DNA from 2 places in the Shewanella sp. Iso12 genome. Region 2 is predicted to be linked to the other one. Evidence: predicted binding sites of a transcription regulator. Region 2 holds the regulator's gene; the other holds the start of a gene.
The links. The regulator LexA, encoded in region 2, represses DNA repair genes until DNA is damaged. The targets are predictions, from matches to a motif close to TACTGTATNNNNATACAGTA.

Region 1: the regulator LexA is predicted to act here: its motif matches at 1,426-1,445, upstream of HCX89_RS12585 (ImuA family protein).

Annotation. Positions count from the first base shown of each region.
Region 1 is NZ_JAAUHW010000006.1:140,382-143,799, forward strand. Features, by position in the region: gene HCX89_RS12580 (ATP-binding protein) at 1-1,305, opposite strand, end outside; gene HCX89_RS12585 (ImuA family protein) at 1,458-2,555, shown strand; gene HCX89_RS12590 (DNA polymerase Y family protein) at 2,557-3,418, shown strand, end outside.
Region 2 is NZ_JAAUHW010000010.1:45,158-48,575, forward strand. Features, by position in the region: partial or broken gene coxB (cytochrome c oxidase subunit II) at 1-739, opposite strand, end outside; gene HCX89_RS15940 (cell division inhibitor SulA) at 1,229-1,720, opposite strand; gene lexA (transcriptional repressor LexA) at 1,717-2,337, opposite strand; gene plsB (glycerol-3-phosphate 1-O-acyltransferase PlsB) at 2,604-3,418, shown strand, end outside.

The DNA of each region.
Region 1 (3,418 bases), on a different contig from region 2:
ACACTGGCGCACAATCGCCAATCCCAGCCCATAACCTCCCTGAGAGCTGTGACGCGCTTCATCCAAACGGGTGAAAGGGTTGAACAAGGCTTCCAGTTGCTCTTTGGGGATCCCGGGTCCATTATCGCTGACACTCAGCTGCAGTCTGCTATCACCCAATTTGTCGTCACCCAATTGAGATACCTGGATTTCCACCCGGCAGGTTTCACCGGCATATTTGAGGGCATTGCGACAGACATTTTCCAGCGCCCGCTTCAAGTAGGCCATATCGGTATGCAAAGTTTGCTCATCAATGGGGGCCTGTGCCCAGACTATGCTTTGCTTGGGGCCAGACTCAAACTCCAGATCCTGCAGCAGTGAGCGGCGTAATTCTGTCAGGGTAAAAGGCGCTGCCGTCAGCTTGATGAAGCCGTTGCTCAGGCGGCTGAAGTCTAAAATAGTGTTAATCAATTGCGCCATCTCTTCGCCCTGGCGTCTTAGCCTGGCAAGCGGTTGTTGATGTTCCTCCCCCAAGCGATTTTCCAACAGGTGTAAGGCCAGCTCCTGCCGGGCAAGGGGAGTGCGCAGTTCGTGGGATACATCCCTCAGTAACCGCTGCTGGGTTTGAATGCTCTTTTGCAGCTGCTCGGCCATATGGTCAAAGTCGGTCGCCAACTGGAAAAATTCCGGCTGCTTTAGTGAAAAATGGCCGGCAATCCGGGTATCGAGTTGGCCCTGTGCCAGCTGACGGGTGGCACTGCGCAGTAAACTCAGCGGCTGGATCAGATGGCGGCTCAGCAGACGACTGAACAACAAAAGCACCAGTAGTCCTACCAGGATACGGATAAGCCAGAGGCTTTTATCCAGTTGCTGCGCCGGGTGTAAAGAGGCGTTGAGTTGTACCACCAAGAGCAGGGGATTGTCCGGCTCCAGGCTATTGCGTAGTGGCAGGCCTATCAAAGGTTTTTGCACCCTGTCCCCCATAGGCTGCTGCAACTGCTTGAGGAAATTGAGTTTGTAAACAAAGTGCGGGTGCATTTCCCGCTGACTCACCGCCTGCTGCTTGCTATCCAGCACATAGAGTACAAATGCCTGACGCCCCTCCCAATCCGCCAGTCCTGCTATATCGCCCCTGACGATATAGTCGTTGGCCTCATCGGCCAGTTGCTGTAACTGGCTTTGGGTCTGCTGGGGCAGCAGTAACAAGCGGTTTAGCAACATGGCTTCAATACTACTGGCGAGCAGCAGGATAAGCAGTAATGACACACCAAAATAGCCAAACAGTCGCCATTGGAGTTGGGAAAACAGGCCGGAAAAGGGCAGCAAGGCAAGCTCCTGAATTATTCGCTGAAGTCGAGAATATGTTTCGATAATCATTCTCATTTATTCTATCTCGGGTTAAGGCTTTGGCGCCAGCACGACTTGTCAGTTGGCTAAAGTTCGCTATACTGTATAAAAATACAGTATCGGTGTTTTTCATGTCTCTTTCAGCCAAAACTCACTCTGTAAAATCTGATCCAGCAAAATCTCAGGCCTTGAACGGTCTGCTGGAGCGCCGGGATCTCTGGTTGGGGCCGGGCAGTCAGGGCAAAACATTGGGGTATCCCAGTGGTTTTGAAGCATTGGATGCGCAGCTCAGTGATGCAGGGTGGCCAAGGCAGGGCATTTGTGAGCTTTTCAGTCAGTCTCCTGGGCACGGGGAACTCAGCCTGTTGTTGCCTTTGATGCGTTATTTACTGCCGGCTAAGTGTGGCTCTCATTCCGAAAGAAATCATTCGGCAAGAAGTCAGTCCGAAAAAAATCAGTCCAGAGGGGATGATTCCAGAGATACCATGATAATGCTGATAGCGCCGCCACTGCAGCCGCTGGCACAGAGCTTTGCCCAGCACGGTATTGCCGCCGAGCGTATTTTGTGGCTGGAGTTAACCCAGCGTAAAGAGGTGCTCTGGGCCATGGAGCAAGGGCTGAGCAGCGGCGCCTGTCCCCTGGTGCTGGCTTGGCTGGACAAGCTAACACTGACCGAGGCCAGAAGGTTGCAACTTGCCGCAGAGCAGGGCAAGGCGCTGGGAATTTGCCAGTTGCCTATGGCTCAGGCCGACAGCAATCATCCTGTCACCCTAAAGCTGGCTATCAGCACGGCTGGCGTTAATACCGTCAAGTTGCAAATTTTAAAGCGTCGCGGTGGTTGGCCCGTCCCTGAATTGCATCTGCGTGGCTTGCCGGCACTGGCGCTTGAACTGCCCCATGTCGAGCCGGGCGTGGTAACCCTGAGAAGCGGCAAGGCGGCTCCCAATCATTGCTTAAGTAACTCAACAGACTCAATTGAGCCAAACCATTCCGGCCGCAAGGCTAATGACCCTGTTCTTCACGACTCTGGTTTTCATGGCACTGTGCTTCATGGTCCTTGGGGGATGGCGCAGTCAACGACTGTTGCATCCAATGAAGGCGCGCCTAATCCCTGGACGGCACGGCAAGAGTCAAACAAGCCCGCGGGGCTTTTTCAAAGCGCTAATCCGCAAACGGTCAATTCTCAAACCACTCAAAACCATACTGCTCAGAGTCAAGAGGCTATCTGAGATGACCCAGGTATGGATGGGAGTCTGGTTTCCGCAGCTATTGCTGCAATATCAGCGTTATCGCCTGACTATGCTCGACAATATGACGGGCACTATGACTGGTACTATGACTGGAAGTATGACAGGCAGTGGTGCGTCTCAGGTTCAAACACGCGCCCAACCTCAGCCCCAAACCCAAAATCAACCCAAAACAGTGCCAACCGCTGCGGCGTCAGAGCCTCTTGATCCCCAAGTACCCATGGCCTTGTATGACAGCCGGAAGCTGGTCATACATTCGGCCTGTCCCGCCGCTCAAGCAAAAGGCGTTACAGCGGGGATGAGTGTCGGCAGCGCCCAGTCGCTGCTCGGAGAGTTGCAACTCTGGCCGCTGCAAGAGGTGGACAGCGAGGCGTTGCGGGATTGGTTGTGTCAGTGGAGCTATGATTTCAGCGCCAGAATCTGGCCGCCGTTGTTATCCGGGCTTACTGAACAAGCTGCTCAAAATGCGGCCGATGCGCGCTGGCCTACAGATACACTGCTGCTGGAAGTGGGGTCCATGGTTAAACTGTTTGGCAGTTTGAGCGCCATTGTCGAGGCTTATCTCAACAAAGTCGCCGACTATGGTCTGGAATGCTCATTGGTGGTGGCACACGGACCGCTGGATGCGGCGATATTGGCGCGGCATACTCACGTCGGCATCAGCGCGGTATCAGCTGCCTTCATGAGCTCACCCACAGCTGAAAAAGCCGGGCACCTCAAGGTGCATCATGGCTTACCGCCAGATTTACCACTGGATTTGCTGCCATTAACCCAAGAGGAACGGCAACGGCTCGGCGCGCTTGGGCTGACGACTCTAGCCATGCTTGATACCTTACCCCTTGCCG
Region 2 (3,418 bases):
CCGCCATCCAGGCGTCAAACTCATCTTCTGCCAGTACCTTCACCACAATCGGCATAAAGCCGTGGTCTTTACCGCAAAGCTCGGCACATTGGCCGCGGTAGATCCCCGGTTTGTCCACCCGGGTCCAGGCTTCGTTAATAAAACCGGGATTGGCGTCTTTTTTGACGGCAAAGGCGGGCACCCACCAGGAGTGGATCACATCATCTGAGGTCATCAGGAATCGGACTTTGCGATTGATGGGCAATACCAAAGGCTTGTCGACTTCAAGTAAGTAGTGCTCGCCCTTGGCTTCCTGGCCTTCTATCTGGGATCTCGGCGTTGCCAATATGCTGAAGAAGTCGATGTCTTCGCCGAAATAGCTGTAGTGCCATTTCCATTGCGAGCCGGTGATCTTGACCGTCAGGTCGGCATCACTGGGATCTTCCATGGCAATCAGCGTTTTGGTTGCGGGGATTGCCATCAGGATCAGGATTAAAAAGGGGATAAGCGTCCAGGCAATTTCTACCTTGGTACTTTCATGGAATTGGGACGCGACTGCCCCTTTGGACTTCCTATGGTTGATCATGGCGTAGATCATCACGCCGAATACGACCAAACCTATGGCGCAACAGATATAAAGAATGATCATGTGCAGGTGATACACCTTGCCACTGATCTCAGTTACCCCTTGAGTCATATTCAAGGGCATATCTGCCTGAGCGCCTGGAGACAACAAGCTGACGCACAACAAGGTCAGCAAAACACACAGCCATTGCTTCACAAGACATCTCCTCTGTCAATTGCATTCGCAACTACAAAGAAGAGTCACACAGTAAGTCTTTGCTCTATGCAAACTCTTCAGTTCCCAAAAAAGCAACGATGACTTCAAAGTGCGGCGGCGGTTTCACTTAGCTCTAGGTATACAGGTGGTGACCACTGTTGCACTTACCGCTGAATATACTCAGCATTTCCGGCGACGGCACCACTCGCTATGAATCGAAATGGGGCGGTCAACCTACGACGAATTGCATGGAGATAACACAATCGTTGTTCTTACATTACTTGTAGATTAAATATTGATCAAGATCACGATGTTTTCTAACTATATGAAAAAAAAGCGTCTGTTAATCCAGAGGTGAATTCTGTGTGAGTAGCAGAGCTGCGCGGTTTGCCGCCGATTGACAGGGGAAGGCATTGCACCAAAAAGGCACAGAAAAAAGGCCATCCCAGGGATGGCCTTTAAACACAATCAATGGATGGAGTGGGTAAGTTCGTTGAGGTGGTTATCCACCTCTTTCGCCTGCTGTCCCGTTTCCAACACTATGCCCATGGCTCTGGCGTTACGGGCGACCAGCTGCAATCGGCGGTTATCACGGGCATCCAGGCTGTCTATCCAACTGATCACTGCACTGGAGGTGCCGTTGGTCAGGGCTCTTTCCGTTGCCCACAAGGCTTCTACTTCATCCTTGGTGCGCACCAAGAGTACTCTATCCATTCTGACACCGGCCCTTGCTAAGGTTTCTTTGTAACCTATGCTGGCCGGGGCGTTAATCAAGACTATCCAGCGTCCCTGTTGACTCAATTGCGCCAATTGAGGGCAGAGGCGCAATAATTCCTGACGTCCCTGGCTATGGCTGGCCAAGCTGGAGATACCGGTATGTTGCCAAGGCTGATTGCCGGCAATACCGGTGTCTGTCCACAGGCCTGGGTGTCTTGGGGCGTTGCCAGTCATTATGCTCATAGCCAGTCTCCATTGCGTATTATCCCTACCGCCAGTCCTTCAATGGTCAATGGCTGGAAAGTCAGGTCGACTTTTATTGGGGAGTAAGCCTCGTTCTCGGCATGTAGATAAACCACATTACCTTTCTTTTCAAAGCGTTTCACAGTTACATCGTCTTCAACCCTGGCCACCACGACTTGACCGTTACGGGCTTCCTGTACCTTGTGAACCGCCAGGAGATCACCTTCGAGAATACCTATGTTCTTCATGCTGTCGCCGCGTACCCGTAGCAGAAAGTCGGCATTGGGGTGGAACATGCCAGGGTCGACCTGGTAATACTGCTCAACGTGTTCCTGAGCCAGTATGGGTTCACCGGCGGCAACCTGACCAATCAGGGGCAAGCCTGTTTCTGACTCCGCTTGTTCATCATGAGGCAGGCGAATACCACGAGAGGTGCCTGGCATGATCTCAATACAGCCTTTCTTGGCCAATGCCTTGAGGTGTTCCTCGGCGGCATTGGCGCTCTTGAAGCCCAGCCGGGTGGCAATTTCGGCCCGGGTTGGCGGCATGCCGGTGTCGGCTATATTGCGTTTAATCAGTTCCAGAATCTGTGCCTGGCGCGGTGTCAGTGGTCTCATGGTGATTCCTGTTTTTTCATACAGTACCTGTTAGTATATACAGTATTTTTATCAGTGCAAGTATTAACCAAAACTGAAACTTTTAGGGAGTGGCTAAGTAAGCCATTCGGTGCTTTGGTTTTAACGGCTTGGCCCATGCAGCATGGGGAGTTCAAGGCATTGGCCAGAGGAACTGCCGGGGCCGGTTCGCACCTTCCCTAGCTAAGGTTCAGGAAATTCTGGTATTCTATTGGGCTATTGATTGTGGCTCAGACACTGAAAAAAACATGTCCAAACAAGATTCATTCTGGTTTAAATCTCTTCGCTGGCTCCAAAGCAAGCTGGTGCATACCACTGTGGTGCCTCAGGATCCTTTCGCCGATTTGAACCTGGATCCGGCTAAGCCGATGGCCTATGTAATGAAGACGGAATCTGTCAGTGATATTGCGGCATTGGCGGAAGTCACCCGTAAGTTTGGTTTGCCTTGTCCTTATGAGGCACTCAAGGTTGATGATATTACCGTTCCCCGAGTCGTCTGCCTGGAAGGAGCCAAGCCCCTATTCGGCAAGCGCAAGAGCAACAAGCCATTTCTCAGCTGTTTCACTTCTCTGCTGAACCTGCATCAGGCCAATCCACAACTGGATATTCAATTGGTGCCAGTGAGCCTCTATTGGGGCCGCACTCCTGGTAAGGAAGATGACAGCATGCGTGCCGCCGTATTTGAGCGGGAAAATCCCACTTGGCTGCGCAAGTTTCTGATGATCCTGTTTCTGGGGCGCGACAACTTTGTGCAGTTTTCCAATGCCGTGTCGTTGCGGCTGATGGCCGATGAACATGGGACCGACAAGGCTATTGCCCATAAGTTGTCACGGGTGGCCAGGGTACATTTCCGCCGGCAACGCAAGGTGATGACAGGACCCGTGCTGCCCAACCGTCAGGCTCTGTTCAATGAGTTGCTGCGCTCGGAAACGCTGAAAAAGGCGATTAAAGAAGAGGCCGCTGCCAAGAAGATCCCCGAGGCCAGAGCCCGGGAGATGGCGGAAGAATATCTCGATGAGATTGCCGCCCACTATTCAGACAGCCTGGTGCGTATTGCCGAGCG